DNA from 4 places in the Neorhizobium sp. P1_A6 genome. Region 1 is predicted to be linked to each of the others. Evidence: predicted binding sites of a transcription regulator. Region 1 holds the regulator's gene; each other region holds the start of a gene.
The links. The regulator LexA, encoded in region 1, represses DNA repair genes until DNA is damaged. The targets are predictions, from matches to a motif close to TGTTCNNNNTGTGTTCNG.
Positions count from the first base shown of each region.

Region 2: a site for LexA is predicted at 2,516-2,533, ahead of AC1D3C_RS19005 (DNA recombination protein RmuC). Genes of this name have one in related genera too.
Region 3: a site for LexA is predicted at 3,629-3,646, ahead of radA (DNA repair protein RadA). Genes of this name have one in related genera too.
Region 4: a site for LexA is predicted at 1,980-1,997, ahead of dnaE (DNA polymerase III subunit alpha). Genes of this name have one in related genera too.

Region 1 covers NZ_JBFTZM010000003.1:289,263-297,562, reverse strand. The annotation lists gene gltA (citrate synthase) at 1-445, opposite strand, end outside; gene AC1D3C_RS08290 (ComEC/Rec2 family competence protein) at 734-3,241, shown strand; gene lexA (transcriptional repressor LexA) at 3,222-3,941, opposite strand; gene AC1D3C_RS08280 (VOC family protein) at 4,142-5,011, shown strand; gene kdsA (3-deoxy-8-phosphooctulonate synthase) at 5,015-5,863, shown strand; gene eno (phosphopyruvate hydratase) at 5,974-7,248, shown strand; gene AC1D3C_RS08265 (FtsB family cell division protein) at 7,412-7,729, shown strand; gene pdhA (pyruvate dehydrogenase (acetyl-transferring) E1 component subunit alpha) at 7,924-8,300, shown strand, end outside.
Region 2 covers NZ_JBFTZM010000009.1:127,781-136,080, reverse strand. The annotation lists gene AC1D3C_RS19025 (hypothetical protein) at 1-167, shown strand, start outside; gene truA (tRNA pseudouridine(38-40) synthase TruA) at 181-945, opposite strand; gene fmt (methionyl-tRNA formyltransferase) at 945-1,880, opposite strand; gene def (peptide deformylase) at 1,939-2,454, opposite strand; gene AC1D3C_RS19005 (DNA recombination protein RmuC) at 2,566-3,771, shown strand; gene AC1D3C_RS19000 (ribokinase) at 3,822-4,721, shown strand; gene AC1D3C_RS18995 (methyl-accepting chemotaxis protein) at 4,904-7,258, shown strand; gene AC1D3C_RS18990 (nucleoside hydrolase) at 7,330-8,271, opposite strand.
Region 3 covers NZ_JBFTZM010000014.1:7,102-15,401, reverse strand. The annotation lists gene rplI (50S ribosomal protein L9) at 1-224, shown strand, start outside; gene AC1D3C_RS23760 (replicative DNA helicase) at 479-1,975, shown strand; gene alr (alanine racemase) at 2,418-3,581, shown strand; gene radA (DNA repair protein RadA) at 3,686-5,089, shown strand; gene AC1D3C_RS23745 (CvpA family protein) at 5,194-5,781, shown strand; gene purF (amidophosphoribosyltransferase) at 5,937-7,439, shown strand; gene AC1D3C_RS23735 (SDR family NAD(P)-dependent oxidoreductase) at 7,889-8,300, shown strand, end outside.
Region 4 covers NZ_JBFTZM010000023.1:54,972-60,988, reverse strand. The annotation lists gene AC1D3C_RS27960 (lipoprotein-releasing ABC transporter permease subunit) at 1-928, shown strand, start outside; gene AC1D3C_RS27955 (ABC transporter ATP-binding protein) at 943-1,626, shown strand; gene dnaE (DNA polymerase III subunit alpha) at 2,243-5,740, shown strand; gene AC1D3C_RS27945 (L,D-transpeptidase) at 5,747-6,017, opposite strand, start outside.

The DNA.
Region 1 (8,300 bases):
AGTCGTGATAGAAGGCAGACAGCGCCCCGACACAGCCGCACATGACGGCCATCGGATGGGCGTCGCGGCGGAAGCCGGTGAAGAAGCGGCTCATCTGCTCATGCACCATCGTGTGATGGGTCACGCGATAGTCGAAGTCCTTCTTCTGGGCAGCGGTCGGCAGTTCCCCGTAAAGCAGCAGGTAGCAGGTTTCCAGGAAGTCGCCGTGCTCGGCGAGCTGTTCGATCGGATAACCGCGATGCAGCAGGATGCCGGCGTCGCCATCGATATAGGTGATCTTGGATTCGCAAGACGCCGTCGAGGTGAAGCCGGGGTCGTAGGTGAAGGTGCCGGTGTGCTTGTAGAGAGCGCCGATATCGACCACATCGGGACCGATGGTCCCCGACTTGACCGGCAGATCGACTTGTCTGTCACCGATTACCAGATTTGCGCTTGTTTCCGTCATGCTGATCCTCCAACCTTTTGGCGGCATGGCGCCCTAAAAGCGCCACAAGAATTAAGCGTCCACCAGTTTAGCTATATGATCCTAAAGCTGATGCCAAGCTGTCGTGACGGCATTTTGTGCAGCGCGAAAAATTATTGAGCAACAGCTTTTGCTTGGATGTCCAACTTCCTGTTGCATGCCCTTTCGGTGGCTCGGAATTCCCGATATTTAACCGCCAGTTGACGACCGAAGAAGAAACGCGCAGGTTGTATTGCCGCATGTCTGGCGGTAGGGCGGACAGAGCGTTTCATGCCGGAGGAAAATGCATTTCCGACGCATGCCGAGGCAGGGAAACTGATATCCCGGCCGCCGGACCCCCGCATAAACACAAGCGCTCCCGACTCGGGCAAGCTCCGAAATCTGGCCGAGCTTTTCCCCGCGATCGAGCGCCGCCCGCCGGTCCATACGCTGGACGGTGGCTTTCTCCGCTCCGCGAGCCGGCGCCTCGATCGGCTGCGACGCCGTCTCCCGGTCATGCTGGAGGAGGAGACGGTTTATGGCCATGGCTTCCTTTTCCTGCCGGTCGTCGTCGGGGCAGGGGCCGTCTGCTGGTTCGCACTGCCCCATAACCCTGCGTTCTGGCCGTTTTTCCTCGTTTTTTGCGTATGTACGATCTTCGTCACCGTCTCGCGCCACCGCTCCGGCACGATCCATCTCTTGCCGCTCGGTGTCGCGCTCTTTCTGGGCGGCATGATGCTGGCACAGTTCGAGACGTGGCGGCGGTCCACCGTCGTTCTCGATACGCCGGTGACAACCGAACTTGCCGGCGTGGTCGAGCGCAGGGAGATCGATGCCCAGGGCCGTTGGCGTTATGTCGTCCTTATCGACCGGACATCCAATCCGGAAGTCAGGCGCCCGCCGGAGCGTGTATCGCTGCTTGCAAGGTCTCGACATGAGCCCGCCCAGATCGGCGAGACGATCAGCGGCCGCGCGCGCCTTTCACCACCCTCCGGACCTGCACTGCCTGGCCTCAACGACTTTGCCTTCTCCTCCTATTTCGACGGCATCGGCGCGGTCGGATTTTTTTATGGAGCGCCGAAAAAACAGGCTGCCGGTCCGTCGACCCGGAGCTGGATTGCCGACATCGAAAGCCGGCTTTTCGATCTCCGCAGCGCAATCGCCACCCGTATCCGCGAGACCGTGCCGGGAGATTCCGGCGCCTTTGCCGCGGCAATCGTGACGGACGAACGCCGGGCGATCTCCAAGGGAACGACCGAAGCTTTACGGCTTGCGGGATTAGCCCATATCGTCGCCATTTCCGGACTGAACATGGCGCTCGCCGCCGGTATCTTCTTCGTCGGCGTGCGGACCGCGCTCGCGGTCTTTATGGGCCTCGGCCACGCCTATCCGGTGAAGAAGATCGCCGCACTCGGCGCCCTGATAATGGTCACCGCCTATTACCTGATCTCCGGTTTCGGCGTTTCGGCCGAGCGGGCCTACATCATGATGGCAATCATGCTGGTTGCCGTCCTCTTCGACCGACCGTCGATCAGCCTGCACAATGTGGCGCTGTCCGCGCTCGTCATCATCGCCATGTCGCCCTCGGAAATGCTCGGGCCGAGCTTCCAGATGTCGTTTGCCGCCACCGTTGCCCTGGTCGCCGGTTACGCGCTCTGGAAACAGAGGGCCGAGGGCCGCGATCCTCAGCCTCTGCCGTTCCGTCACCGCATGGTGATGCCGATCCTGGCATCGTGGAATTTCGCAGCCGGCGTCTTCGTCACCTCGCTGATCGGCGGCGTTTCGACCGCGATGTTTTCGGTCGAGCATTTCCATCGCATCGCCACCTATGGCCTCGCCGCAAACCTCGCAGCCATGCCGATCATCTCCTTCGTGGTGATGCCGGCCGGTCTGGTCGGCATGCTGCTGATGCCCTTCGGCCTCGATGCTCCCTTCATGAAGCTCATGGGCCTCGGCTTGGAAGCGGTGATCGTTATTGCCAGGCACGTGGCTGCCTGGGGTGGCGATGTCGGGATAGGCCGCCAGCATCCATGGTTCCTGACGGTCTCAACGGCAGGCTTCCTGCTGCTGACCCTGCTCAGGACGAAGCTAAGGCTGATCGGTCCGCCGCTGATGGTGACCGCTCTGCTGCTTTCCTGGCATGAGCGATCGACGCCTCTGGCGGATATATTGGTCTCGGAAGACGGGACAATGGTGGCGCTCGTAAACGGGGAACGGGTTTCCACCAACCGCGCCCGCCCGCCTGATTTCATCTACGACCAGTGGAAGAGGGCGCTTCTGCTCGGCGACCCGACCAAACCGGACATGTCGCCAGCCAGAGACAAGCCGCCCGACCGCAAACCAGCAGGCGCAAAAAACGATAAGCGCCGTGAGTTGACCTCGATGGAACTCGAAACCGTGAGGTTGCGAATAAGCCAGGTGACTTCCGACCGCTTCACCTGCGAGCCTAAGGCCTGGTGCGCCGCAAGCACGGGCAATGCCATCATCGTGGCCGTCGAAGACGGCCGTTATGCCGGCGCTGCCTGCGACGCCGCCGATCTTGTCATCGCCCCGCGGGCACGCTTCGACCGATGCCGGTCCGGCGGACTGATGATCAATGGCACGACGCTCAGAAAGACCGGCGCGCTGGAGATTTCGCTGAACGGCACGGGCGACATGCGACGCTGGGAGGTCCGTGCCGCAATGGCGGCCGAGGACCGGCCCTGGACTAGGCACCGCCACTACGATTGGCGAAGCCAGAGTTTCGACAACGCGTTGCCGGAACCGCTCCGGCAGCTAATCAGTGATAACGGCGGATGAGGCCGACGAGCTTGCCCTGGATCTTCACCCGGTCAGGCCCGAAAATGCGGGTCTCGTAGGCGGGGTTGGCGGCTTCGAGCGCGATCGAGGCGCCGCGGCGGCGAAAACGCTTCAGCGTCGCTTCCTCATCGTCCACCAGCGCCACGATGATGTCGCCTGGATTGGCCGTCGTGCCGTTGCGAATGATCACGGTGTCGCCATCGAGGATGCCGGCCTCGATCATCGAATCGCCCTTGACCTCCAACGCATAATGCTCGCCGGAGCCGAGCATCTCGGCCGGCACGGAGATGTCATGCGTGTTGTTCTGGATCGCCGAGATCGGCACGCCGGCGGCGATGCGGCCCATCACGGGAACGGTCGTCGCGTTCGACGAGCCGTCATTGGCCGCGAGCTTCTGAGATGCTGCGGCCGGCTGCGGTTTGCCGAGGCTGCCCTCGATGACGCTGGGCGAAAAACCGCGCCGCGGCTGAATGCTCGGCGAATAGGCTTCCGGGAGCTTGATGACTTCCAGCGCGCGGGCCCGGTTCGGCAGGCGGCGGATGAAGCCGCGCTCCTCGAGCGCCGTGATCAGACGATGGATTCCGGACTTGGACGCAAGGTCGAGCGCGTCCTTCATTTCGTCGAATGACGGCGGGATACCGGATTCCTTCATGCGTTCGTGAATGAACAGAAGCAATTCCTGTTGTTTGCGCGTGAGCATCTTTTGGCACCCTCAGAGTCGGAAACAAATCCAGAACGGACACTATATGTTCCATATGTGTTCCGCAAGTCCCTAAATTTCTGTGAAGTATGATGATTTTTTCTTCATAGATGCGTGCCAGATATCTGGTGTCACACCACTTGCGCGGCGCCAGCCCGCTGCCAAAGTAGCTTTGCGATTCCAATTCAGGGGGCCCTCGCGTGAACGCAAGACCGATCGATCATCTCGTGCTGCCGGTGGCGGGACTTACCGCTGCGCGTTCCCGGCTCACGGCGCTCGGTTTTACAGTTGCGCCGGATGCTTTTCATCCTTTCGGCACCGCCAATGCTTGCGTGTTCTTCTCGGATGGGACCTACCTGGAGCCGCTGGCTCTTGCCAACCGACGCCATGCGGGTGTTGCGGCAAAGCGCGGCAACGTTTTCACGGCTCGCGATCTCGCCTTCCGCAAGACGTCCAACCGGCAGGGCTTTTCCGCTCTCGTTGTCGCGACCCGCGATGCGATGGCCGATCATGCGCGTTTCAAGATGCGCGGCGTTTCGGCAGGCGACGTGCTGGAATTTTCCCGCGGCATGATCCTGGCCGACGGTTCCGAGACGCAGGCGAGCTTCCGGCTGGCATTCGCCGGCGATGACCGCGCGCCCGAGTTCTTCCTGTTTTCCTGCCAGCGCATCAACCCGCTGCCTGCCGACCGCGAGCTGGAGCGGCATGCCAATACCGTCACCGGCCTGAGCGAAATCATCCTGTCGGCCCCGACACCTGCCGATTTCGCTCCGCTGGTCGAACAGGTGCTGCTGACCAAGGCCGCGCCGGAGGCTGCACCGCTCCAGCTTGCCGCGGCCAATGCCCGCATCCGGATCCTGCAGGATCGGGAGCTCGAGGCGGAATTTGCGGTTCAGCCGACCCCGGGCGCCGAAGGACTGCGCGGCCGGGCGGTCATCTTCAAAACCGCCGATCTTGCCGTGACAGAGATCACCCTTGCTGCTAATGACGTCGCATTCGTCCGCCGGGAGGGCCGTGTTCTCGTCTCGGCGGCGCCCGGCCAGGGTGTTTTGTTCGGCTTCGAGGAATAGATCATGGAAGTTACCGCAAACTCCAGCGTCTCCGTCGGCGAAGGAGGCGGCAAGGTGGTTTTCGCGCAGAACGCAAAACTGTCGCTGATCGCCGGTCCCTGCCAGATGGAAAGCCGCGACCACGCCTTCATGATGGCAGGCGCGTTGAAGGAACTCTGCAGCAAGCTCGGCATCGGCCTCGTCTACAAGTCCTCCTACGACAAGGCCAACCGCACGTCGATTTCCGGCAAGCGCGGCATCGGGCTCGAAGCAGCCATGGAAATCTTTGCCGACCTCAAGAAGGAGTTCGGTTTCCCGGTTCTGACCGACATTCACACGGAAGAACAATGCGCTGTCGTCGSAAAGACGGTGGACATCCTGCAGATCCCGGCTTTCCTGTCACGCCAGACGGACTTGCTTGTCGCCGCTGCCAAGACCGGCCGCGTCGTCAACGTCAAGAAGGGTCAGTTCCTGGCACCCTGGGACATGAAGAACGTGCTCGGCAAAATCACCGCGAGCGGCAATCCCAACGTATTGCTGTGCGAACGCGGCGCCTCCTTCGGCTACAATACACTCGTTTCCGACATGCGTTCATTGCCGATCATGGCGTCCATGGGGGCTCCGGTGATCTTCGACGCGACGCATTCTGTGCAGCAGCCTGGCGGGCAGGGAGGCTCTACCGGAGGAGACCGCAGCATGGTGCCGGTCCTTGCACGGGCAGCGGTTGCCGTCGGCATTGCGGGCCTGTTCATCGAAACTCACGAGGATCCGGACAATGCTCCCTCGGACGGCCCGAACATGGTGCATCTGAAGGACATGCCGCAGCTCCTCGAAAAGCTGCTTGCCCTCGACGCCGTCGCCAAGGCGGCGTGAGCGCGCCCACAAAAAGCACGCAAACTGCTTCGATTGTAATTTTCGTGTCATTGATTATGAGACATTTTCAGTGACCTCGTGACGTCAAGTCCAAACCCAGGGAGAGACCCTTGACCGCCATCACCGATATCATCGCCCGCGAAATTCTCGACAGCCGCGGCAATCCGACCGTTGAGGTGGATGTCTATCTGGAAGACGGTTCGATGGGCCGTGCGGCCGTTCCGTCGGGCGCCTCCACCGGCGCACATGAAGCCGTCGAACTGCGCGACGGCGGCAAGCGCTACCACGGCAAGGGCGTCGAAAAGGCGGTCGAAGCCGTCAATACCGAGATCTTCGATGCGATCGGCGGTTTCGATGCCGAGAGCCAGATCCATATCGACAAGACGATGATCGCGCTCGACGGCACGCCGAACAAGTCCCGCCTCGGCGCCAATGCCATCCTCGGCGTCTCGCTCGCCGTCGCAAAGGCTGCCGCCGAAACCTCCGGCCTGCCGCTCTACCGTTATGTCGGCGGTCCGAACGCGCATGTCCTGCCGGTTCCGATGATGAACATCATCAACGGCGGCGCTCATGCCGACAACCCGATCGACTTCCAGGAATTCATGATCATGCCGGTCGGCGCCGACACGCTGAAGGACGCCGTGCGCATGGGCTCGGAGATCTTCCACGTCCTGCGGAAGGAACTGGCGGCCCAGGGTCACAACACCAATGTCGGCGACGAAGGTGGTTTCGCACCGGGCCTGAAGAGCGCGCCGGAAGCCCTCGATTTCATCATGAAGTCGGTCGAGAAGGCCGGCTATACCCCAGGCGACGACGTCTGCCTGGCGCTCGACTGCGCCTCGACCGAATTCTTCAAGAACGGCAAGTACGAGATGGAAGGCGAGGGCCGCACGCTCGAGCCGGAAGCCATGGCCGATTACCTCGCCGAGCTTGCAGCAAAGTACCCGATCATTTCGATCGAAGACGGCATGGCCGAAGACGATTGGGCCGGCTGGAAGTACCTGACCGACAAGATCGGCGCCAAGTGCCAGCTCGTCGGCGACGATCTGTTCGTCACCAACTCGTCGCGCCTGCGCGATGGCATCAGGCAGGGCGTCGCCAATTCGATCCTGGTCAAGGTTAATCAGATCGGCTCGCTGTCGGAAACGCTCGATGCCGTCGAGACTGCCCACAAGGCGGCCTATACCGCCGTCATGTCGCACCGCTCGGGTGAAACCGAAGACTCGACGATTGCCGATCTCGCCGTCGCCACCAATTGCGGGCAGATCAAGACCGGCTCGCTGTCGCGCTCCGACCGGCTTGCCAAGTACAACCAGCTTATCCGCATCGAGGAAATGCTCGGTCCGCAGGCCGTTTATGCCGGCCGCAGCGTCCTGAAGGCCTGACAGCCTCCCAGGCTCGACATTTTCATGGAAGCCCGCGCCGAAAGACGCGGGCTTTTTTCGGACTCGATTCTGGTCAACGATTGCTTAAGCAAGTTCTGCGAATTTGAAGCTCTGTTTCGGATCGATTTGAGATCCCGTAAGCGTGGCAAGGCGTTAGAGCGGCATGTGGACAAAGCATCATAAGAAAAGAAAATTCGGCCGTTTTGTTCTTCCCGCCATCACAGTCGCGTTTCTTTGCTACTTCGGCTATCATTCCATCCACGGCGATCTCGGCCTGATCGCCACGGAGGAATTCGAACGTCAGCGGCAGGCGCGTGCAGGCGAGCTCGCAAAGTTGACCGCACGGCGCGAGACGCTGGAGCGGCAGGTTCAGCTGATGAGCGATGGTTCGCTTGACAAGGATATGCTTGACGAGATCGCCCGTTATCAGCTGAACGTCTCGCGCGGCGACGAAATCGTCATCTTCAACAACTACTTCTAAATTAACCGAAATCCAGTTAATTTCATATTTCTGTAACCTTTTCATAGTGTTGCATGGAATGTGAGCCATGCGTTTATGGCATTGCTGGGGCAGCTTTTCTTGCCTATGGTACGCCCCGAAACCAGAGTGGGAATCTGGCGATATACGTCAGAGCGTAATCTCGCTCTCAACGCAGAACTCAAAGGGAGGGATGAATGGCGCCGACAAAAACCGCGTCTGTATCCGGCCGCAAACCAGCGGCAAAGTCTGCAATCAAATCAGCCTCGAAATCCTCCGCCAAGGAGTTTACGGGCAAAAACACCCCGGATTTCGGCAAGGATCAGGATCTTCACGCCTATCGTGAGATGCTGATGATCCGCCGTTTCGAGGAAAAGGCCGGCCAGCTCTACGGCATGGGCTTCATCGGTGGTTTCTGTCACCTCTATATCGGCCAGGAAGCTGTCGTCGTCGGCATGCAGATGGCGCAGCAGGAGGGTGACCAGGTTATCACCGCCTATCGCGACCACGGGCACATGCTGGCAACCGGCATGAGCGCGCGTGGCGTCATGGCGGAGCTGACCGGACGCAAGGG
Region 2 (8,300 bases), on a different contig from region 1:
TCCATTTCGCGCTGCTGATCGTGATGATCATCGCGATATCGCGGGTGATGCGGATGATCTGCGGACCGCAGCCGCTGATGATCACCACGCTGGTGCTGGTGCTGATCGTGCCGAGCATGCTGCTGACCGAAGCGCTGCAGCGTTTCCTCGGCATTTACCCACTCTGACGAAGCCAGCGCTTCAGGGCTCTACGGGATCGCCTGGATAATCGACCCGCATGAAATAAAGCCCCTCCGGCGGTGCCACCGGCCCGCAGGCCTTGCGGTCCCGGGCGTCCAATGCTGCGCGGACATCCGCCGGCGTCATGCGGCCTTCGCCGGCCAGTTTCAGCGTGCCGGCGAGCGACCGTATCTGATTGTGCAGGAAACTCTGTGCCGTCGCGCGGATTTCGATCAGGTCGCCGCTGCGCGTGACATCCAGTATGTCCAGCGTGCGGACGGGGCTTTTCGCCTGGCAATGAACCGAACGAAAAGTCGTGAAATCGTGCTTTCCGACCAAGGTCTGGGCGGCGGCATGCATGACTTCATGATCCAGATCCTTGGTGACCCACCAGGCACGCTTCGCATCCAGCGCCAGCGGGCCGGCCCGTGAAATGATACGGTAGAGGTAGTATCGCCGGACAGCCGAAAAGCGAGCGTCGAACGTATCATCGACAACCTGCACGCTGACGATGGCGACTTTCTCCCTGGCCATGCCGAGATAGGCATTCAGCGCGTCGCGCAGCCGGTGTGGCTGCCACGACCGCGTGAGATCGACATGCACCACCTGTCCGCGCGCATGCACGCCGGAATCGGTGCGGCCGGCGCCCTTGACCACCACGGGCTCCTTGGTCAGAGACAGGATGGCATTTTCAAGCGCCGACTGTACCGAGTGGCCGTTCTTCTGCTTCTGCCAGCCGACATAGGGCGTGCCGTCATATTCGACGGCCATGCGGAATCGGGGCATCAGGAGAGCCTCGTGCCCGGCCCAAGCGGCGTCCCGCGCAGGAAATCCGCCGCGGCCAGCGGCTTGCCGCCGGCCTTCTGCAATTTGCGGAGCTTCACCGCACCTTCACAGCAGGCTACGGTCAGCGCTTCGTCCAGAACCGTTCCGGGCTCACCCTGCCCCTCGCCGACTTCCGAGAGGAGAACCTTTACGCGCTCCGGCTTGCCGTTGATCTCCGCCTCGAACCATGCGCCCGGAAACGGCGACAGACCGCGGATGTGGTTATGCACATCACGTGCGGTCTTCAAAAAATCGATGTGCGTCTCGCCCTTGTCGATCTTGGCGGCATAAAGCGCGCCTTCCGACGATTGCGGCGTCAGCGGCAGGTCGTCGGCTTCGAGTTTCCCCATCGCCTCGACCATCGCACGGGCTCCGACCAGCATCAGCTTGTCGTGCAGCTCGCCCGCCGTCATGTTCTCGCCGATTTCGACTTCCCTCGTCAGCGCGACGGGGCCGGTATCGAGGCCCTTTTCCATCTGCATGACCATCATGCCGGTCTTCTTGTCACCCGCCATGATCGCCCGCTGGATCGGCGCGGCACCGCGCCAGCGCGGCAGGAGCGAAGCGTGGCCGTTGTAACAACCGAGCTGTGTGCCCGTCAGGATCGCTTCCGGCAGAAGAAGGCCGTAGGCGACGACGACGGCAACATCCGCCTTGAGTGCGCGGAATTTCTCGCGCTCATCGGGATCCTTGAAATTGGCCGGCGTAAAAACGGGAATGCCCAGCAGTTCGGCGGCCTGATGGACCGGCGACTTGACCAGATCGAGCCCGCGGCGGCCGCCCGGGCGCGGCGGCTGGGTATAAACGGCGACGATCTCATGGCCCGCATGTTTCAGGCTCTGCAGCGTCGGCACGGAAAATTCCGGCGTTCCCATGAAGATGATGCGAAGAGACATGGTCGTTCCGCGTCTCAAGAGACCGCGCCTTCTTAACTCGGATCGCCCGAGCGACGGTTCAGACCGCCTTGGACTTGGCAGCCTTGGTGAATTTCTTGATCACCATCTCGCGCTTTAGGCGGGAGATATGGTCGATGAAAAGCACGCCATTCAGGTGATCGATCTCATGCTGCAGGCAGGTGGCGAGCAGGCCGTCTGCCTCTACCACATATTCCTTGCCGTCGCGGCCGAGATGCTTGACGCTGACGGTCGCCGGGCGTTCCACCTCGGCATAATATTCCGGAATGGAAAGGCAGCCCTCTTCATATACAGAGATCTCGTCGGAGGATTTGACGATTTCCGGATTGATGAAGACCTGCGGCTGCTTTTCCTCGCCCTCGCGCGCAATGTCGACGACCAGCAGGCGGCGCGGCACGCCAATCTGGATCGCCGCAAGGCCGATGCCCGGCGCGTCATACATGGTCTCCAGCATGTCGTCGGCGAGCCTCAGAAGCTCGGCGTCAACACGCTCTATCGGCTTGGAAACCTGACGCAGGATCGGGTCAGGCAGAATAATCAGAGGCTTGATCGTCATGGCTTCCCATAACCCATCTTTTTTTCCGAAGGAATAGAAATTACGGCCGGACGAAGCTAAATGTTCACCTTTTGATCTTTTCAAGCGGCAAAATTCTGTTAGTTTCCCGCCATGGATAATCTTGTCGCGAGCCTTTCCCGTTTCTTCGACGATCCGCGCGCCGCCGTCGTGGCGGTGATGTGTGGAGCGGCATTGCTACTATTATGGCTGTTCCTGGCCCGGCGCGCATCGCTTCGGCGGCAGGAAGATGCGGCCTTGCGGGTAATGGAAGGCGAGGCCCGGCTTTCCGAACTTCTGAGAGCGCAAAGCGAGATGCAGGGACGGCTGTCGGCAATGGCGGAGACGCTTTCGACGCGGCAATCGGAGCTGAACCAGTCGGTCAGCCAGCGGCTCGATGGCATGACGCACCGGATCGGCGCTAGCATCACCGAACAGACCAAGTCGACGCAAGAGAACCTGCAGCGACTGCAGGAACGGCTGGCGGTGATCGACGCCGCCCAGAACAATATCCAGACGCTGGCAAAGGACGTCGTCGGCCTGCAGGCAATCCTGTCGAACAAGCAGACACGCGGCGCCTTCGGCCAGGGCCGAATGGAAGCGATCGTTGCCGACGGATTGCCGATGGGGGCCTACGGTTTCCAGACCACGCTCTCGAACGGCACCCGGCCCGACTGCACGATCAGGATGCCGAACGGCGCTCCGCCTCTGGTGATCGATGCCAAATTTCCGCTCGAAGCCTGGAACGCTTTTCGCGAGGCCGCGGCACCCGAAGCGAGACGGGCCGCCGCCCAGGCCTTCAAGCGCGACCTCGAGGTTCACATCCGCGATGTCTCGGAAAAGTACCTGATCCCGGGCGAAACGCAGGAAATGGCTTTCCTCTTCGTGCCGTCGGAATCGATCTTCGCGGAGATCCATGAGCATTTCGAGAGCGCTGTGCAGAAGGCGCAACGATCCCGGATCGTCATTGTCTCGCCCTCTCTCCTGATGCTGTCCATCCAGGTCATACAGGCCGTGCTGAAGGACCAGCGGATGCGCGAGCAGGCACATCTCATCCAGGGCGAAGTGGCGCTGCTGATCGAGGATCTTTCCCGCCTCGACGACCGCACCCGCAAACTGCAGACACATTTCTTCGCGGCGCAGAAGGATGTCGAGCAGATCCTCACCTCCACCGACAAGCTCAACCGCCGCGGCGCCAAGATCGAGGCTCTCGAGCTGGAGGCGCCTCACGAAGCCGAGGTGGCCCGCGATCGGCCCCAAGCCAAGGCGGTCGAAAGCCGTACCGGCCTGCTCAAGCTGCGGGTGGTTGACGAGGAGTGATCCTCTCGGGCAGTGTCGCGCGACTTTAATTTACGCAAGCAGGCCTGCCCATGATCACCGTCCTCGGCTCCATCAATATGGATCTCATCGCCACGACCGAACGTCTGCCCCAGCCGGGCGAGACGGTTGCGGGATCGAATTTTGCGACGGCCGCCGGTGGTAAGGGCGCCAACCAGGCGCTCGCAGCACGCCGTGCCGGAAGCTCCGTGCATATGGTGGGAGCCGTTGGGGAAGATGGTTTTGCTGCGCCGGCGCTGGCACTTCTCGATGACGCCAAGGTAGACCTCTCAGCGGTCGCGCGCGTAACCGATCCAACGGGCACGGCTCTGATCCTGGTGGGCGGCACGGGCGAAAACATGATCGCGGTGGTGGCCGGCGCCAACGGTACCGTGAGCACGGCACAGGCCGAGGCGGCGGTCGAAGCCATGAAGATCGGCGACATCCTGATGCTGCAGCTCGAAATTCCGACCGGGACGGTAGAGACGGCGCTCAACGCAGCGCGTGCCAAAAGCATTCAGACGGTGATCAACACTGCGCCGCTGACCGGCGATGCGGCCCGGCTGGCCCGGCTTGCAGATATCGTCGTCGCCAATGAAACCGAATTCGAATTGCTGGCCGGAAGCCCGATCCCGGACGCTGCGGCGCGCCAGGAGATGTTGAAAAAACTGCACGCGGAAACCGGCCAGACATACGTCGTCACGCTCGGCGGCGACGGCGTGGTCGCGATCCGCGACGGGGAGATCATCGCCGCCGAGGGATTGAAGATCGAACCGGTCGATACGGTCGGCGCCGGCGACACGTTTTGCGGTTACCTGGCCGCCAGCCTCGAGCAGGGGCTCGATTTTGCGAAAGCGCTCCGCCGCGCCGCGGTGGCCGGTTCGCTCGCCTGCCTCAGCCGCGGCGCCCAGCCATCGATCCCGCCCGCCGAGGCGGTCGATGCCAGGGTCTAAGCTGCTTTGATCGGGTATTCCCCGCTACTCTCGCTGCGCCGTGGGAGAACGTATTTACAATTTTAGCCAACATTAACATATCGCTTTTAGGGTCGCGGATATCTCAGCGGGGACGAGATTCGATCCGCCTCGCGGCAGCTCCATGAAGGAGCCCCCCCTCTGTCCGCAACGCGAGGCAATCGATGTTTTCGCTCAAGATCAAGTCGCTCTCCACGAAGCTCATACTGGTAACGAGCCTGGTAATCGCCGTCGTTCTGGTTCTCTCCAACTTCTTCCTGATTTCCCAAACCCGCAATCGCGTGTCGACGCTGACCATGGCGCAGGCGCAGGCCGAGGCGCGTTCGATCGCCAACGAAGTCGCCGTCGACATGGGCCAGCTTGCCGGCGCGGCACGTTCGATGGCGGGCGTGATCGGCCGCGGCCATGCCGCGGGTTATCTCGACCGCAAGGGCGTCACCGACGCTCTCAAGGCAAATCTGGAGCAGAATGCTTTTGCCTATGGCAGCTGGTTCGCCGAAGTTCCGGGCGTATTCGACGGGAAGAACGCGGAGCTCGTCGGCAACAAGGAGATGGGCGCCAACAAGAAGGGGGAGCTTGCCCCTTACTGGACCAAGAGCCGCACCGGCGATATCGCCTATAGCGTCTTCGACATCGACACCCAGGCGGAATGGTATTCGCTCGCGGCTACCTCGAAGAAGGGCTCGCTCACCCAGCCCTATATCGAAAGCACGACGGGCGATGCTGTCGCCATGAGCTCTGTCGCCTACCCCGTCATGTCCGGCTCCAAGCTCCTCGGGGTTGCCGGCCTCGACGTCTCGATGGCAACCCTGACAAAGAAGCTCCAGGCGATGCGGCCGTTCGGCTCCGGCCGGGTTCTCCTGGTGTCGCAAGGCGGCAAATGGATCGTGCCTGTCAATCCCGACAAGCTGATGAAGCCGGTCGAAGGCGAAAAAACGAGCGAGCTGCTGGCCGCGTTGAAGTCGAACCAGCCGGTCCAGCTCGACAACCTGACCGCCGATGCGGCGGAACCCTTTGAACGCGTCGTCTATCCGTTCACGGTTCCGGACCTCAACGCCACCTGGGCAATCGTCCTGGACGTGCCGCAGAGCGTGATTGCCGCGCCGGTTCAGGACCAGACACTGATGATGGTGCTTGGCGGGATCGTCATCATGGGGGCCTGCATCGCGACCCTCTATTTCGGCAGCACCGTCTTCGTGCGGCGGCCTCTGGGGGCGCTGCTCGGCAGCGTCGATACCTTAAGCAAGGGCCGTTTCGAACAGCCGGTGGAGGGCCAGGACCGCACCGACGAAATCGGCTCGCTCGCCGGCGCGCTCGAAGGCTTCCGCCACACACTGGCGGACGGCCGGCGGCTCGAAACGGAGGCGGAAGCGCAGCGCCATGCGGCGGAAAGCGAGCGCCACCGTTCCGAAGGCGAGCGCGAAGCGAACGCCCAGCAGCAGCAGCGCGTCGTCACCTCGCTTGCCAATGGCCTGGCGGAACTCTCCAATGGCAATCTCGGCTATCGCATCCAGGACGATTTCCCGGGCGACTATGCCAAGCTGAAGATCGACTTCAACAAGGCGCTGGAAAGTCTTGAGGAGACGATCGCGACGGTGAGTTCGACCGTCTACAATATCGGCAATGGCAGCCGCGAGATCACAACCAGCGCTCAGGACCTGTCGCGCCGGACCGAGCAGCAGGCTGCCAGCCTCGAGGAAACCGCAGCCGCACTCAACGAGCTCACCGCGCAGGTAAACTCGAGCGCCGAGAACGCCAGCTCGGCCGCCGGTACGGTCAACCTCGCCTGTGACGATGCGGAAAAGTCGGGCGAAGTGGTGCAGAAGGCCGTCGCCTCGATGCAGGGCATCGCCCGATCCTCGCAGGAAATCTCGCGCATCATCGGCGTGATCGACGAGATCGCCTTCCAAACCAACCTGCTCGCCCTCAATGCCGGCGTGGAAGCTGCCCGCGCCGGCGAGGCCGGCAAGGGTTTTGCTGTCGTCGCACAGGAAGTCCGCGAACTCGCCCAGCGTTCCGCAAACGCCGCCAAGGAAATCAAGACGCTCATCAACGCCTCGACCAGCCAGGTCAGCGACGGCGTGGAACTGGTCGGCAAGGCTGGCGATACGCTGCAGAAAATTGCAGTGCAGGTGATGCAGATCAACGGATTGATCCGCCAGATCTCGGCTTCCGCGAGCGAACAGGCGGTCGGCCTCAAGGAGGTCAACTCGGCGGTCAACCAGATGGACCAGGTGACCCAGCAGAATGCTGCGATGGTGGAAGAGACGACCGCCGCGAGCACGGTGCTGAGTACGGAAGCGGAAACGCTGAAGTCGCTGGTCGCACGGTTCCGCGTTTCGGCACACGCGACAGGCCACATGCAAAGCGCGCCGCAGGCGCTGCGCCAGGTTGCCCAGACCATGCGGGCAACGCGGCCGAGCCAGCCCGTACCGGCGCCACGTGCCAAGCCGGCGCCAAGGGCTGCTATCTCACACGGATCGGCGGCCGTCGCATCCGACGATTGGCAGGAATTCTGATTGCACCTAAAGCTGAACGTATAAAAGCCGCCCTTCAAACGGCGGCTTTTTCTTTGCCCGCTTATTCCGCCTTAGAGCCGAGCAACCCGCTCCGTCAGCAATTCGAAAAAGCCATCGGCATCGACATGGCGCATGACCTTGGCGTTCGGCTTGCGGCCGGAGACGTGCCACCAGTCCACTACGGTCATGCCGACCGTCAGCTCCGATTGCGTTTCGATCTCGACATTGCAGTCGCGGCCCGAAAAGAGTTCGGGCTTGATGAGGTAGGCGATGACCGTCGGATCATGCAGCGGGCCGCCATCGGAGCCGTATTTTTCAATGTCGAATCGCTCGAAAAAGGCAAGCCACGCGACTAGAACCTCCGCCGGACGGGTGCCGAGCGCGGCGATCTTTTCGACGCGGGCTTTAGTCGTCAGCAATTGGTGGGTGACGTCGAGCGGCATCATGACGATCGGCATGCCCGAGGCGAACACGGTCTTTGCCGCTTCGGGGTCGACATAGATGTTGAATTCAGCAGCCGGCGTGATGTTGCCGCCCTCGAAAAAGCCGCCGCCCATCATCACCAGCTCCTTCGCGCGCCCCGCGATGTCCGGCGCTTTCTCAAGAGCAAGCGCGATATTGGTGAGCGGCCCGAGCGTGCAGAGCGTCACGGTTCCGGCCGGCTCGGCGCGCAGGGTCTCGATGATGAAGTCGACCGCATGAGCCGCTTTCACCGGCATGGTCGGTTCGGGCAGTTCGATACCGTCAAGGCCGGTCCTGCCGTGCACATGCTCGGCGGTTACCTGTGGGCGTTTGGTTGGCTTCAGCGCGCCTTCATACACCGGCGCATCCGGCCTGCCGCAGAGTTCGCAGACGATCCGGAGGTTGCGGCTGGTGTAGGAAAGCGGCACGTTTCCGGCGACCGCGCAGAGACCAAGCACCTCGATCTCGTCCGAACTCGCAAAGGCAAGCATGATCGCCGCGGCATCGTCCTGACCCGGGTCGGTATCGATGATGATCTTCCTGCGCTGCATGAATGCTCCTTTTTTCCGGGTAGTGGTCC
Region 3 (8,300 bases), on a different contig from region 1:
CGCCGATCAAGGAAATCGGCCTGCACAAGGTCTCCCTGCACCTGCATGCGGAAGTCGAAGTTTCGGTCCAGCTGAACGTCGCCCGCTCGACGGAAGAAGCTGAACGCCAGTCCCAGGGCGAAAGCCTCACCTCGGCCGACGCCATCTACGGCGTCGACGAAGATGCGCTGCGTCCGGAAGACTTCTTCGATCCGGAAGCCGACGGCGCCGGCGAAGACGAATAATCGTCTTTTCCAAAGCATTTCAAAGAACGCCCGGCCCGGAAGGTCCGGGCGTTTTTTTGTCTCTTTTCAACGTGTAGAATGAAGCGTCGCACCAGCGATTCGCCGATTGCCACAGTCAACCGGATTCGTGCCGTCCTCCGCAATTTTATGGTTGGCCTGTGAATCACTGTGTGTAGCGAACTGAATCATTTCAGGACGCCTCGCAACCCGTTAGAACCGACGGCTTGGCAGCAGGACAGAACGGACAGAAGACCATGAACGACGCAGTACGCAAGCTCGCCAACATCCAGCCGGCAGAGCCGCATTACCGCGAAGCCCCGAACAATATCGAGGCCGAACAGGCGCTTCTCGGCGCGATCCTGGTCAATAACGACGCCTATTACCGCGTCTCCGATTTCCTGAAGCCCGTCCATCTTTACGAGCCCCTGCACCGCAAGATCTTCGAGGTCGCCGGCGACATCATCCGGATGGGCAAGACCGCCAACCCGGTGACGATCAAGACCTTCCTGCCCGCCGACGACAAGGTCGGTGACCTGACGGTGGCGCAATATCTCGCCCGCCTCGCCTCCGAAGCCGTGTCGATCATCAATGCGGAGGACTACGGAAGGGCGATCTACGACCTGGCGCTACGCCGCGCGCTGATCACCATCGGCGAGGACATGGTCAACATCGCCTTCGACGCGCCGCTCGACATGCCGCCGCAGACGCAGATCGAGGATACCGAACGCCGGCTGTTCGAGCTCGCCGAAAACGGCCGTTACGACGGCGGTTTCCAGTCGTTCAACGATGCGGTGGCGCTTGCGATCGACATGGCCGGCCAGGCCTTCGAGCGAGACGGCCATCTTTCCGGTGTCTCGACCGGCATCATGTCGCTCGACAGCAAGATGGGCGGGCTTCAGCGCTCCGACTTGATCGTGCTTGCGGGACGCCCCGGCATGGGCAAGACCTCGCTTGCCACCAACATCGCCTATAACATTGCCGCCTCCTACGAGCCGGAAGTCCAGCCGGACGGTTCGTACAAGGCCAAGAACGGCGGCGTCGTCGGCTTCTATTCGCTCGAAATGTCGGCCGAACAGCTCGCCACCCGTATCATCTCCGAGCAAACGGAAGTCTCCTCGTCAAAGATCCGCCGCGGCGACATCACCGAGGCGGATTTCGAAAAGCTCGTCGCCTGCAGCCAAATGATGCAGAAGGTGCCGCTGTTCATCGACCAGACCGGCGGTATCTCGATCGCCCAGCTTTCCGCCCGCGCCCGCCGCCTGAAGCGCCAGCGCGGCCTCGATTGCCTGGTGGTCGACTATATCCAGCTGATGACCGGCTCGGGTAAATCCGGCGAGAACCGCGTTCAGGAAATCACCCAGATCACCACCGGCCTGAAAGCGCTCGGCAAGGAGTTGAACGTGCCGATCATCGCACTGTCGCAGCTCTCGCGCCAGGTGGAAAGCCGCGACGACAAACGCCCGCAGCTCTCCGATCTTCGCGAATCGGGCTCGATCGAACAGGACGCCGACGTCGTGCTGTTCGTGTTCCGCGAGGAATATTACGTGAAGAACATGGAACCACGCGACATCGCCGACCCGAAATATCCCGAATGGGAAGTGCTGATGGACAAGGTCAAGGGCACCGCGGACGTGATCATCGCCAAGCAGCGCCACGGACCGACCGGCACCGTCAAGCTCGCCTTCCAGTCCGAATACACCCGCTTCGCCGATCTGGCCGACCCGAGCTTCACTCAGTACGAAGAGCATTGATCAGGGCGGTCGCCGATATCATTTTTCGGCCGATGGCAAGTTTCGGATCGTCTCAGCGGGATTGGGGTTTTCATCGTCAATATTTGAGCCCGCCCGCCCCCCTCTGGCCTGCCGGCCATCTCCCCCTCAGGTGGGGAGATCCGCTGGGCGCCTGCCCACAGTCTCACGTCAGGCTTCTCCGATCCGAGCGCTGTCCCGCCTGAGGTTTATTGGGAAGCGAAGGTCGTGCCGCGGGTAATCTCCCCACCTGAGGGGGAGATGGCCGGCAGGCCAGAGGGGGGCGGGCATATTCCAGCGCTTGTGACAGGTCTGCGGCATCCACGACCCAAAAGATTGTGCAGCGCGAAGGATTTTGCAGGCATGGTCTTTTTCCTGCCTTCGAAACCGGTAGGATCGCTGCAACCGTTCTCATCCCCCCGATCCTCATGCCTTACGAGCCGACATGACCGATTTCGACAGCGAGCTTTCCTATCCCGACGATTTCGATATCGCGCCCGTCCGGCTGACGGTCGATCTGGGTGCGCTTGGCGACAATTGGCGCGAGATGGCGCGGCGGTCGGGAACGGCGCGGACAGCGGCCGTCGTCAAGGCCGATGCCTACGGGCTCGGGCTGGAGGATTGCGGCATCACGCTTTACGAGGCCGGCGCCCGGGATTTCTTCGTGGCGGTGGTGCAGGAAGGCGTGACGCTGCGCACCTATGCGCCCGACGCCCGGATCTACGTACTCTCCGGCATCTGGCCCGGTCAGGAGCGGATGTTCTTCGGACACGATCTTGTGCCCGTTCTGGCCTCGGAAGAACAGCTGGCCTTCTGGATGTCGGTGACGGCAGAACACGGCGACCACCCCTGCGCGCTGCAGGTCGATACCGGCTTCAACCGGCTCGGCCTGCCGCTCGAGGATGCTATCGCCTTTGCCGACGACGTGTCGCGGCCGGCGAGCTTCTCGCCGGTCCTGGTGCTCTCGCATCTCCACAGCGGCGATACGCCCTCCTCGCCCCTCAACCAGAAACAGCTTTCGGCCTTCCAGAAGGTCGCGGAGGCTTTCGAAGGCATCGAGACGAGTCTTTCGGCATCTGCCGGGATCTTTCTGGGGCCGGACTATCATTTCGATCTCACCCGCCCCGGCATCGCGCTTTATGGCGGCGAAGCGGTGGTCGGAGTGCCGAACCCGATGAAGCCGGTGGCCAAGGCGGAAGCCCGCATCATCCAGATCCGCGACGGCAAAAAGGGCGAGACGGTGAGCTACGGCGGCACTTATCAGCTCTCCCGCGACAGCCGGCTGGCGATCGTCTCTGCGGGTTACGCGGACGGCTACAAACGCGCACTCTCCGGCTCCGGCGTGCCGCTGCGCCAGACCATAGGTCAGGGCGGCTTCGGCTTCGTCGCCGGACGCAAGGTTCCGGTCATCGGCCGCATCACCATGGACCTGACGATCTTCGACGTCACCGACATCCCGGCATCGGACATCCAGGCCGGCGACTATGTCGAACTGTTCGGCCCCAACGTCGCCCTCGACGACGTCGCCCGCGCCGCCGGCACGATCGGCTACGAACTGCTGACCAGCCTCGGCCTGCGCTATGAGCGGCGGTACATCGAGGCCGAATAACTCCCTTCCTCCTTGCCATCATCTGCATTTTCGGATTAGACAAGAAAAGTTCCGCTTTTGTTCACGGTGGAATTTTGTGAATATCGAAGGCGGCAACTGATCCCATGGCAAAATCCAAAACCCAATTCGTGTGCCAGAACTGTGGCTCGGTGCATAACCGCTGGGCCGGCAAATGCGACGGCTGCGGCGAGTGGAACACCATTGTCGAAGACGACATGATGGGCGGCATCGGCTCCGGTCCAGGCAAGGTGCCGAAGAAGGGCCGCGCGGTGGCGCTCACCACCCTGTCGGGCGAGACCGAGGAAGCGCCGCGCATCTTCACGGGCATTTCCGAGCTCGACCGGGCGACCGGCGGCGGTTTCGTGCGCGGCTCGGCGGTGCTGGTCGGCGGCGATCCGGGCATCGGCAAATCGACGCTTCTGATGCAGGCCGCCGCCGCCCTCTCCCGCCGCGGCCACCGGATCATCTATGTCTCGGGCGAAGAGGCGGTGGCGCAGGTGCGCCTGCGCGCCCAGCGCCTGGATGCCGCCGATACCGAGGTGCTGCTGGCCGCCGAAACCAATGTCGAGGACATCCTCGCCACCATCGGCGAGGGTAAGCGCCCCGACCTCGTCATCATCGATTCGATCCAGACGCTGTGGAGCGACACCGCCGATTCGGCGCCGGGCACCGTCACCCAGGTGCGCACCGGCGTGCAGGCGATGATCCGGTTTGCCAAGCAGACGGGGGCGGCCATGGTTCTCGTCGGCCACGTCACCAAGGAAGGCCAGATCGCCGGCCCACGCGTCGTCGAGCACATGGTCGATGCGGTCCTCTATTTCGAGGGCGATCGCGGCCACCACTACCGCATCCTGCGCACCGTCAAGAACCGATTCGGGCCGACCGACGAGATCGGCGTCTTCGAAATGTCCGACAAGGGCCTGCGCGAGGTCACCAACCCGTCCGAACTTTTCCTCGGCGAGCGCAACTCGAAATCGCCAGGTGCTGCCGTCTTTGCCGGCATGGAGGGCACAAGGCCGGTTCTCGTCGAAGTGCAGGCGCTGGTCGCGCCGACCTCGCTCGGCACGCCCAGGCGCGCCGTGGTTGGCTGGGATTCGTCACGCCTGTCGATGATTCTCGCGGTGCTGGAGGCCCATTGCGGCGTCAAGCTCGGCCAGCACGACGTCTATCTGAACGTCGCGGGCGGCTACCGCATCACCGAACCGGCGGCCGATCTTGCGGTCGCTTCCGCACTGGTCTCGTCGCTTGCCGGCCTTGCCCTGCCGGCCGATTGCGTCTATTTCGGCGAAATCAGCCTCTCGGGCGCTGTGCGACCTGTGTCTCAGACCGCTCAACGCCTTAAGGAAGCTGAGAAACTTGGTTTTTCAGGGGCGATGCTGCCGGCCACCTCCGCCGAAGTGCCGAAGGGTGCCAACGGACGCTGGGTGACGATCGAGGACCTGCCGGACCTGGTATCGCGCATTGCCGGTTCCGCCGCCAAGCTGAGACAAACGCCGGAAGATGATTGATCTTCCGTTAACAAGCCCGCTGATGTATGACGGCTGCGGTAAGGCGGGGCGCCGGGCTAAAAGCCGGCAAGTCTTGAAGTCGGCAAGTCTGGAGTAGATCATATATGCCCATCACGATTTTCGATGGTATCGTCATCGCTGTGACGCTGTTTTCCGCCGTTCTCGCCATGGTTCGCGGCTTTTCGCGAGAGGTGCTGTCGATCGCGAGCTGGGCCGGCTCAATCGCCGCCGCCTATTACCTCTACCCCCTGGTTCTGCCCTATGTGAAACCTCACCTGAGTGACGAGCGCATCGCGATCGCCGCGTCCGCGGGCGCCATCTTCCTGATCGCGCTGATCGTCATCTCGTTCATCACCACGCGGATCGCCGATTTCATCATCGACAGCCGCATCGGGGCGCTCGACCGGACGCTTGGTTTCCTGTTCGGCGCCGCTCGCGGCATCCTGCTGCTCGTCGTCGCTGTCGCATTCTGGAACTGGCTGGTGGCCGCCAATGCCCAGCCGACCTGGGTGACGCAGGCGAAATCGAAGCCATTCCTCGATACGCTGGTCGCCCGCCTCGAAGCCGTACTGCCCGCCGATATTGAGCCGCAGATCCGCGCCCGCATCCTCGGCAAAGAAGCAGCGCCTGCCGATGGCGCTCCGGCTCAGGATCAGCCGGCGGCAGATGACGCGCCTGCGACAAATAATTGACGTGATCTTGCGCTTGATGCAGCGCAAAACGTCACCATTTGTGGTATCATTCGCATCTAAGTGAAAAACAGGCTGGTTTCCGGGGAGCTTCTCCCCCGGCCGGCCTTTCCATTTTTCCGACAGGGACAGGTTGTCCACAGGGATAAGGGGCCAAGATGAAACAGCCGGTTTCCGAGACATTCGCCGAAGACAGCGTCAACGAATGGGATGGCGATACGCTGCATGAGGAATGCGGCGTGTTCGGCATTCTCGGCCATCCCGAGGCCGCGACGCTGACGGCGCTCGGGCTGCACGCCCTGCAGCACCGTGGCCAGGAAGCGGCCGGCATCGTCTCCTTCGACGGATTGCGCTTCCATTCGGAGCGCCGCATGGGCCTCGTCGGCGACCATTACACCGACCCTGTCACCCTTGCCCGCCTCCCCGGCAATATCGCGATTGGCCACAACCGTTACTCGACCACCGGCGAAGTCGCGCTACGCAATGTCCAGCCGCTGTTTGCCGAACTCGAAGTCGGCGGCATCGCGGTTGCCCATAACGGCAATTTCACCAACGGCCTGACGCTGCGCCGGCAATTGATCGCCGGCGGCGCCATCTGTCAGTCGACCTCCGATACCGAAGTCGTCCTGCATCTCATTGCCCGCTCCCGTTATTCGTCGACCGCCGACCGGTTCATCGATGCGATCCGACAGATGGAAGGCGGTTATTCGATGCTCGCGGTCACCCGCACCAAGCTGATCGCCGCGCGCGACCCCACCGGCATTCGCCCGCTGGTGATGGGCGAACTCGACGGCAAGCCGATCTTCGCGTCAGAGACCTGCGCGCTCGACATCATCGGCGCGAAATTCGTTCGCGATGTGGAGAATGGCGAAGTCATCATCTGCGAGATTCAGCCGGACGGCTCGATCTCGATCGACGCCCGCAAGGCCGGCAACGGCCAGCCGGAGCGGCTCTGCCTGTTCGAATACGTCTATTTCGCCCGTCCCGATTCCGTCGTCGGCGGCCGCAGCGTCTATGTCGCCCGCAAGAACATGGGCATCAACCTCGCCAAGGAAGCGCCGGTCGAAGCCGATGTCGTCGTGCCTGTGCCGGATGGCGGCACGCCGGCTGCCTTGGGTTACGCCCAGGAAAGCGGCATCCCCTTCGAATACGGGATCATCCGCAACCACTATGTCGGCCGCACCTTCATCGAGCCGACCCAACAGATCCGCGCCTTCGGCGTCAAGCTCAAGCATTCCGCCAACCGGGCGATGATCGAGGGCAAGCGCGTCGTGCTCGTCGACGATTCGGTGGTGCGCGGCACGACGTCGCTGAAGATCGTGCGGATGATCCGCGATGCCGGCGCCAAGGAAGTGCATCTGCGCGTCGCCAGCCCGATGATCTATTATCCGGATTTCTACGGCATCGACACGCCGGACCGCGACAAGCTGCTCGCCAACCAGTACGACAGCCTGGAAGCCATGTGCCGGTATATCGGTGCGGACTCGCTGGAATTTCTGTCGATCAATGGCCTCTACCGCGCCGTCGGCGGCGAAGACCGCAACAACGCCCGCCCGCAATTCACCGACCACTACTTTACCGGCGACTATCCCACCCGCCTGCTCGACAAGGACGGCGAGACGATGGGCCGCAAGGTTTCGGTTCTGGCCAGCAACGGGTGAGGTGAGCGTCGGCTGACGGGGCATGAGGCCGTCGGCCGAGTTGTGTGGCCGACATCCGGCACTGAGCAAGCTCGCCCCCCTCTGTCCTGCCGGACATCTCCCCCACAGGTGGGGAGATCACAAGCGGCATGCTCTTCCCGCCAAACTCCTGATGCGATTGGCAGCAACGTTGTTGTTTGGGGAGGGCGGTGCGCCCATCCGATCTCCCCACCTGCGGGGGAGATGCCCGGCAGGGCTGAGGGGGCTGGCTGGTTCGGCGCTCAATGAACAGGGTCTCCAACGATGACGAAGCCTCTCCAACGCGCAACGACTTGCGTAGGCTCGATCGCTGTGACAAGCACAGGGATGAGGGAGTCCGAGGCCGAACCTCTGCGAAAGAGGCCGCCTCCTCCACGAAATATCCACCGGCAACGGTAACCCGTTGCACGTATTGCTAAGGGCGGAAAATCATGACTATCGATCTAAAGGGCAGGATCGCGCTGGTGACCGGCGCGTCGCGGGGCATCGGCTATTTCACGGCGCTCGCTCTGGCAAAAGCCGGCGCGCATGTGATCGCCACCGCCCGCACCGTTGGCGGCCTGGAGGATCTCGACGATGCGATCAAGGCGGCCGGCGGCACCGCGACCCTCGTTCCCTTCGATATTACCGACATGGCGGCGATCGATAAGCTCGGTGCCTCGATCTTCGAGCGCTGGGGCAAGCTCGACATTCTCGTCGCCAATGCCGGCATCCTCGGCGTCATCTCGCCGCTCGGCCATATCGAGGCGAAGGTGTTCGAAAAGGTGATGCTGACCAATGTTACCGCCACCTGGCGGCTGATCCGCTCGGTCGAGCCGCTCTTGACCAAATCCGATGCCGGCC
Region 4 (6,017 bases), on a different contig from region 1:
CGGTGGTGCGGGTTCCGGGGCGCTGGTGCGCGGCGTTCGCCCGGAAGATCTCGAAAAACTGTCCGAAGTCGCCGGCAACGTCAAATCGGGCAACATGGTCGGCTTTGCTTCGGGGCAGGGGGTCTTGGTCGGCTCCCGGCTCGCCGCCCAGCTCGGCCTTTCCGCCGGTGACCAGATCACGCTGATCTCGCCGGAAGGCGACGTGACGCCGATGGGCGTCAATCCGCGCGTGAAATCCTATCCGGTCTCCGGCATTTTCGAGATCGGCATGTCGGAATACGACGCGACGATCATCTATATGCCGCTCGAGGAATCGCAGCTCTATTTCAATGCCGAAGGACTCGTCCAGTCGATCGAGCTGTTCGTCGACAATCCGGATAATATCGACGACCTGCGCCCGAAGATCGAGGCGGCGGCGGGCCGCCAGATCTTCATCACCGACTGGCGCCAGCGCAACCAGACCTTCTTCTCCGCGCTTCAGGTGGAGCGCAACGTCATGTTCATGATCCTGACCCTGATCGTGCTGGTGGCGGCGCTCAACATCATCTCCGGCCTGATCATGCTGGTGAAGGACAAGGGCAGCGATATCGCCATCCTGCGCACCATGGGTGCGGGTGCGGGGGCGATCATGCGCATCTTCTTCATGACCGGGGCGGCGATCGGCATCGTCGGAACGTTTGCCGGCGTCCTGCTCGGCGTGCTCGTCTGTCTCAACGTCGAATCCATCCGCCAGTTCTTCTCCTGGGTCTCGGGCACCATCCTCTTCGATCCGCAACTCTATTTCCTCAGCCAGCTGCCGGCGGAGATGAGCTTTGGCGAGACCTTCTCGGTGGTCATGATGGCGCTCGTCCTCTCCTTCATCGCGACCATCCTTCCGGCCTGGCGAGCCTCCCGGCTCGATCCTGTCCAGGCCCTCCGATACGAATAGGACCCACATCCTTCATGGCACCCAAAACCGTCTTGCAGCTCTCGGGCGTCGAACGTCACTATGGCCAGGGCGAGACCACGCTTTCGATCCTGAAGGGGGCTGATTTCGACCTGAAGACCGGCGAGATCGTCGCGCTGGTCGCCCCGTCCGGCACCGGAAAGTCGACGCTTCTGCATCTCGCCGGCCTGCTCGAACATCCCGACGCCGGCGAGGTCTTTCTCGCCGGGCATGCCTGCAACGGACTTCCCGATGCGGAGCGCACTGCGATGCGCCGCAACCAGATCGGTTTCGTCTACCAGTTCCACCATCTCCTGCCGGAGTTTTCCGCGGTTGAGAACATCATGATGCCGCAGCTGATCGCCGGCCTCTCCAAGGCTGAGGCAAAGGAGCGGGCGGCTCAGCTTCTGGACTATATGCGCATCGGCCACCGCGCCGAGCATCGCCCCTCCGAACTGTCCGGCGGCGAACAGCAGCGCGTGGCGATCGCCCGCGCCGTCGCCAACGCCCCGCGCGTGCTTCTCGCCGACGAGCCGACCGGCAATCTCGACCCGAAGACCGCATCCTATGTCTTCGACGCGCTGGAGGCGCTGGTGCGCCAGTCGGGCCTCGCGGCCCTGATCGCCACCCACAACCACGACCTCGCCAGCCGCATGGACCGTCGCGTGACGATCGAGGGCGGCAAAGTCGTCGAGATGTGAAGAAGCGGACATGCGCGCGTCTGGATCCTCGGGTCGAGCCCGAGGATGACGCCACTGGGTGGTGTGCTCCGCCCCTTCCTCCGTCATCCTCGTCCTCGGGTTAAACCCGAGGATGACCCCAGGATACACCCTCCAGGCGCCAGTCTATCCGGGCATGCCCGACACTCCCTCGAGGCAGCTTTCAGCGCCCCGTCCAAAATTGTTCATGCCCGGATGGCCATCCAGTCCCGATGTATGCGCATGCCTGAAAGCCAAACGAAAATCCCGCCGTTAATCTCTCGTTTACCAGGTGAGGGAGGATATCGCGATATGTTTGTTTCCGGTCTGTTCTTTTATTGACTCTCAAACAAAATGAGAACAAAATAAAAACATAAGAGAACACGGGAGACGACGATGACTGACCTGCTTCGTGACATTGCCGCATTCGCTTCGATCGCCACCTTCGTGGCCAGCCTCTCGATGATCATGATGGCGATGTGATCGGAGATCCAGCCGGTCCCTCGGCCGAAAGGCGTTGAGGAGGGAAATCCGAACTGGACTCTCAAAGCCCTGCGCCAGACAATAGCCTGATTCATGAGATTGTTCCCGCTTCATCAAACGGGTAAGGCGCAGATATATGGCAGACAATGTGGACGTAAAATCGGGATCGGCAGAGCTGGGGGCCAGTCCTCAATTCGTTCACCTGCGCGTCCATTCCGCCTACTCGCTTCTTGAAGGCGCTTTGCCGCTCAAGAAGATCCTCTCGAAGGCGATCGCGGACAATCAGCCTGCGATCGCGATCACCGACACCAACAATCTGTTCGTCGCGCTGGAATTCGCCCAGAAGGCGATCGGCGACGGCCTGCAGCCGATCATCGGCTGCCAGCTGTCGATCGATATGGAAGACCAGTCCGACGAGCGTCGCAACAGCCACCAGCAGCTCGCCAAGCTGCCGGCGATCGTCGTGCTGGCGGCCAATGCCGTCGGTTACGAACGGCTTGTGGACCTGATCAGCCGCGCCTATCTCGGCGACGAGGGGCATCAGTCCATCCATATCAGCCGCTCCTGGCTGGAGGACGGCGGCACCGAAGGCCTGATCGCGCTGACCGGGGCAGGAAGCGGTCCGGTCGACGTGGCTCTGAAGGAAGGCAATGCTACGCTTGCCGAAGCGAGGTTGCTGAAGCTCAAGGAGATCTTCGGCGATCGGCTCTATGTCGAACTGCAGCGCCACGGCGCTTACGATCGGCGCCACGAGCACAAGATCGTCACGCTCGCCTACGACCACGACCTGCCGTTGGTTGCGACCAACGAGGCCTTCTTTCCTACCAAGGCCGATTACGATGCCCATGACGCGCTGATGGCGGTCGCCCACAACGCGATCGTCTCGGACGATACGCGATTCCGCCTGACGCCGGACCATTATCTGAAGAGCCGTGCGGAGATGGCAAAGCTGTTTGCCGACCTGCCGGAGGCGCTCGAAAACACCGTCGAGATCGCGCAGCGCTGCTCCTTCGTGCTGAAGACCCGCAATCCGATCCTGCCGCGCTTCACCGGCGCCACCGACGATCCGGCGGAAGCCGAGCGCGCCGAGGCGGAGGAGCTGCGCCGCCAGTCCGTCGAAGGTCTCGAAGAGCGCATCACGACGCTCGGCATGACGCGCGGTTATACCGAACAGGATTATCGGGAGCGGCTGGATTTCGAGCTTAGCGTCATCGAGAAGATGAAGTTTCCGGGCTACTTCCTGATCGTTGCCGACTTCATCAAATGGGCGAAGCAGCAGGGCATCCCGGTCGGCCCGGGCCGTGGTTCGGGTGCGGGCTCGCTGGTCGCCTATGCGCTCACCATTACCGACGTCGATCCGCTGCGCTTCTCGCTGCTGTTCGAGCGCTTCCTCAATCCCGACCGCGTCTCGATGCCGGACTTCGACATCGACTTCTGCCAGGATCGCCGCGAAGAGGTGATCCGCTACGTGCAGCAGAAATACGGTCGCGAGCAGGTGGCGCAGATCATCACCTTCGGTTCGCTGCAGGCGCGCGCCGCGTTGCGCGACGTGGGCCGTGTGCTCGAAATGCCCTATGGCCAGGTCGACAAGATCTGCAAGCTGGTGCCAAACAACCCGGCCAACCCGACCCCGCTGTCGAAGGCGATCGAGGAGGATCCGAAATTCCAGGAGGAGGCCGACAAGGAACCGGTCGTCGCGCGTCTCCTCGATATCGCCCAGAAAATCGAAGGCCTCTACCGCCACGCCTCGACCCACGCCGCCGGGATCGTCATCGGCGACCGTCCGCTGTCGAAACTAGTGCCGATGTATCGGGACCCGCGCTCGGACATGCCGGTCACCCAGTTCAACATGAAATGGGTGGAGCAGGCGGGTCTGGTGAAGTTCGACTTCCTCGGCCTGAAGACGCTGACGGTCCTGAAGACCGCGGTCGATTTCTGCCGCAAGCGCGGCATTGAGGTCGATCTCGCCAAGATCCCGCTCGACGACGCCAAGACCTACGAGATGCTCTCGCGCGGCGAGACGGTCGGCGTGTTCCAGGTGGAAAGTGCGGGCATGCGCAAGGCGCTGATCGGCATGCGGCCGGACTGTATCGAGGACATTATCGCGCTGGTGGCGCTTTATCGTCCGGGCCCGATGGAGAACATTCCGACCTATAATGCCCGCAAGCACGGCGAGGAGGAGATCGAGTCGATCCACCCGACGATCGACCATCTGCTGAAGGAGACCCAAGGGGTCATCGTCTACCAGGAACAGGTCATGCAGATCGCCCAGGTACTCTCGGGCTATTCGCTCGGCGAGGCCGACCTGCTGCGCCGCGCCATGGGCAAGAAGATCAAGGCGGAGATGGATCAGCAGAGCGAACGCTTTGTCGATGGCGCCATCAAGAACGGCGTCTCCAAGCCTCAGGCCAACAACATCTTCGAACTGCTGGCAAAGTTCGCCAACTACGGCTTCAACAAAAGCCACGCCGCGGCTTACGCGATCGTCTCCTATCAGACCGCCTTCATGAAGGCGCATTATCCCGTCGAGTTCCTCGCCGCCTCGATGACCTACGATATGTCGAACAGCGAAAAGCTGAACGACTTCCGTCAGGATGCCGGTCGTCTCGGCATCGCGGTCATTCCGCCGTCGGTGCAGACCTCGTTCCGGCATTTCGAGACCGGCGACAACAGGATCTATTACGCGCTGGCCGCCATCAAGGGCGTCGGCGAGTCGGCGGTCGACCACATCACCGAAGTGCGCGGCGATGTGCCGTTTGCCAGCATCGAGGATTTCTGCCTGCGGATCGACCCGAAACAGGTCAACCGCCGCGTCATGGAAAGCTTGATCTCGGCGGGCGCTTTCGATTGTTTCGGCCGTGATCGCGCCGAACTGAGCGGCGGCCTCGACCGCATCATCGGTTATGCGCAGCGCGCACAAGGGGAGAAGGTCAGCGGCCAGCACGACATGTTCGGCTCGTCCTCCGCCTCCGGGCCGGAAACGCTGATTTTCCCGGCGTTCACGCCGTGGATGCCGTCCGAAAAGCTGATGCGCGAATACCAGGTGCTCGGCTTCTATCTCTCGGCCCATCCGCTCGATGCCTATGCCAACGTGCTCGCCAAGATGCGCGTCCAGAATTTCGCGGACTTTTCCGCCGCCGTGAAACAGGGCGCTACCGCCGGCCGGCTTGCCGGAACGGTGACCAGCAAGCAGGAGCGCAAGACCCGTACCGGCAACAAGATGGGCATCGTCACCTTCTCGGATGCGACCGGCCAGTTCGAGGCCGTGCTGTTTTCGGAAGGGCTGGCGCAATACCGGGACCTGCTCGAACCGGGCAAGTCGCTGGTCATCACCGTGCAGGCGGAAGAGCGGCCGGAAGGTATCGGCCTGCGCATCCAGACGGCGCAGTCGCTCGAGGAAAAGTCGGTGCAGATGCAGAAGGCGCTGCGCGTCTTCGTGCGCGATTCAGGCCCGATGCGCGCGGTTGCCCGGCACCTCAATGCCCGGGGCGACGGGCTGGTGTCCTTCGTGATCATCAAGGATGACGGCAAGCGGGAAATCGAGGTGGAGCTGACGGAAAAATACCGCATCTCGCCGGAAATCGCCGCGGCGCTGAGGACGGCGCCGGGCGTTCTCGATGTCGAGCTGGTCTAGGAGACTTTAATAAAGGCCGTAGGCGCGGGGCTTGGCGTCCGACCGCCGCTGACTGACCGGCTGCGGCTTGGTGATCGACGACTGCATCTGCGCTTCGGCGACCCGCTGCGCCGGCTGGGTGATGGTGATGAAATCGGTACCGTCGCCGGTGTCCGGGCCGATGCCCTGGTCGTTGATCGTCAGGGACGAACCGTCGCTGATCAGCGTTTCGATCCGGTCGCGAATGTCGGCCGGGATTTCGATGCGGCTGAGGGCCTGTGCGGCAGCACCGGGCGCA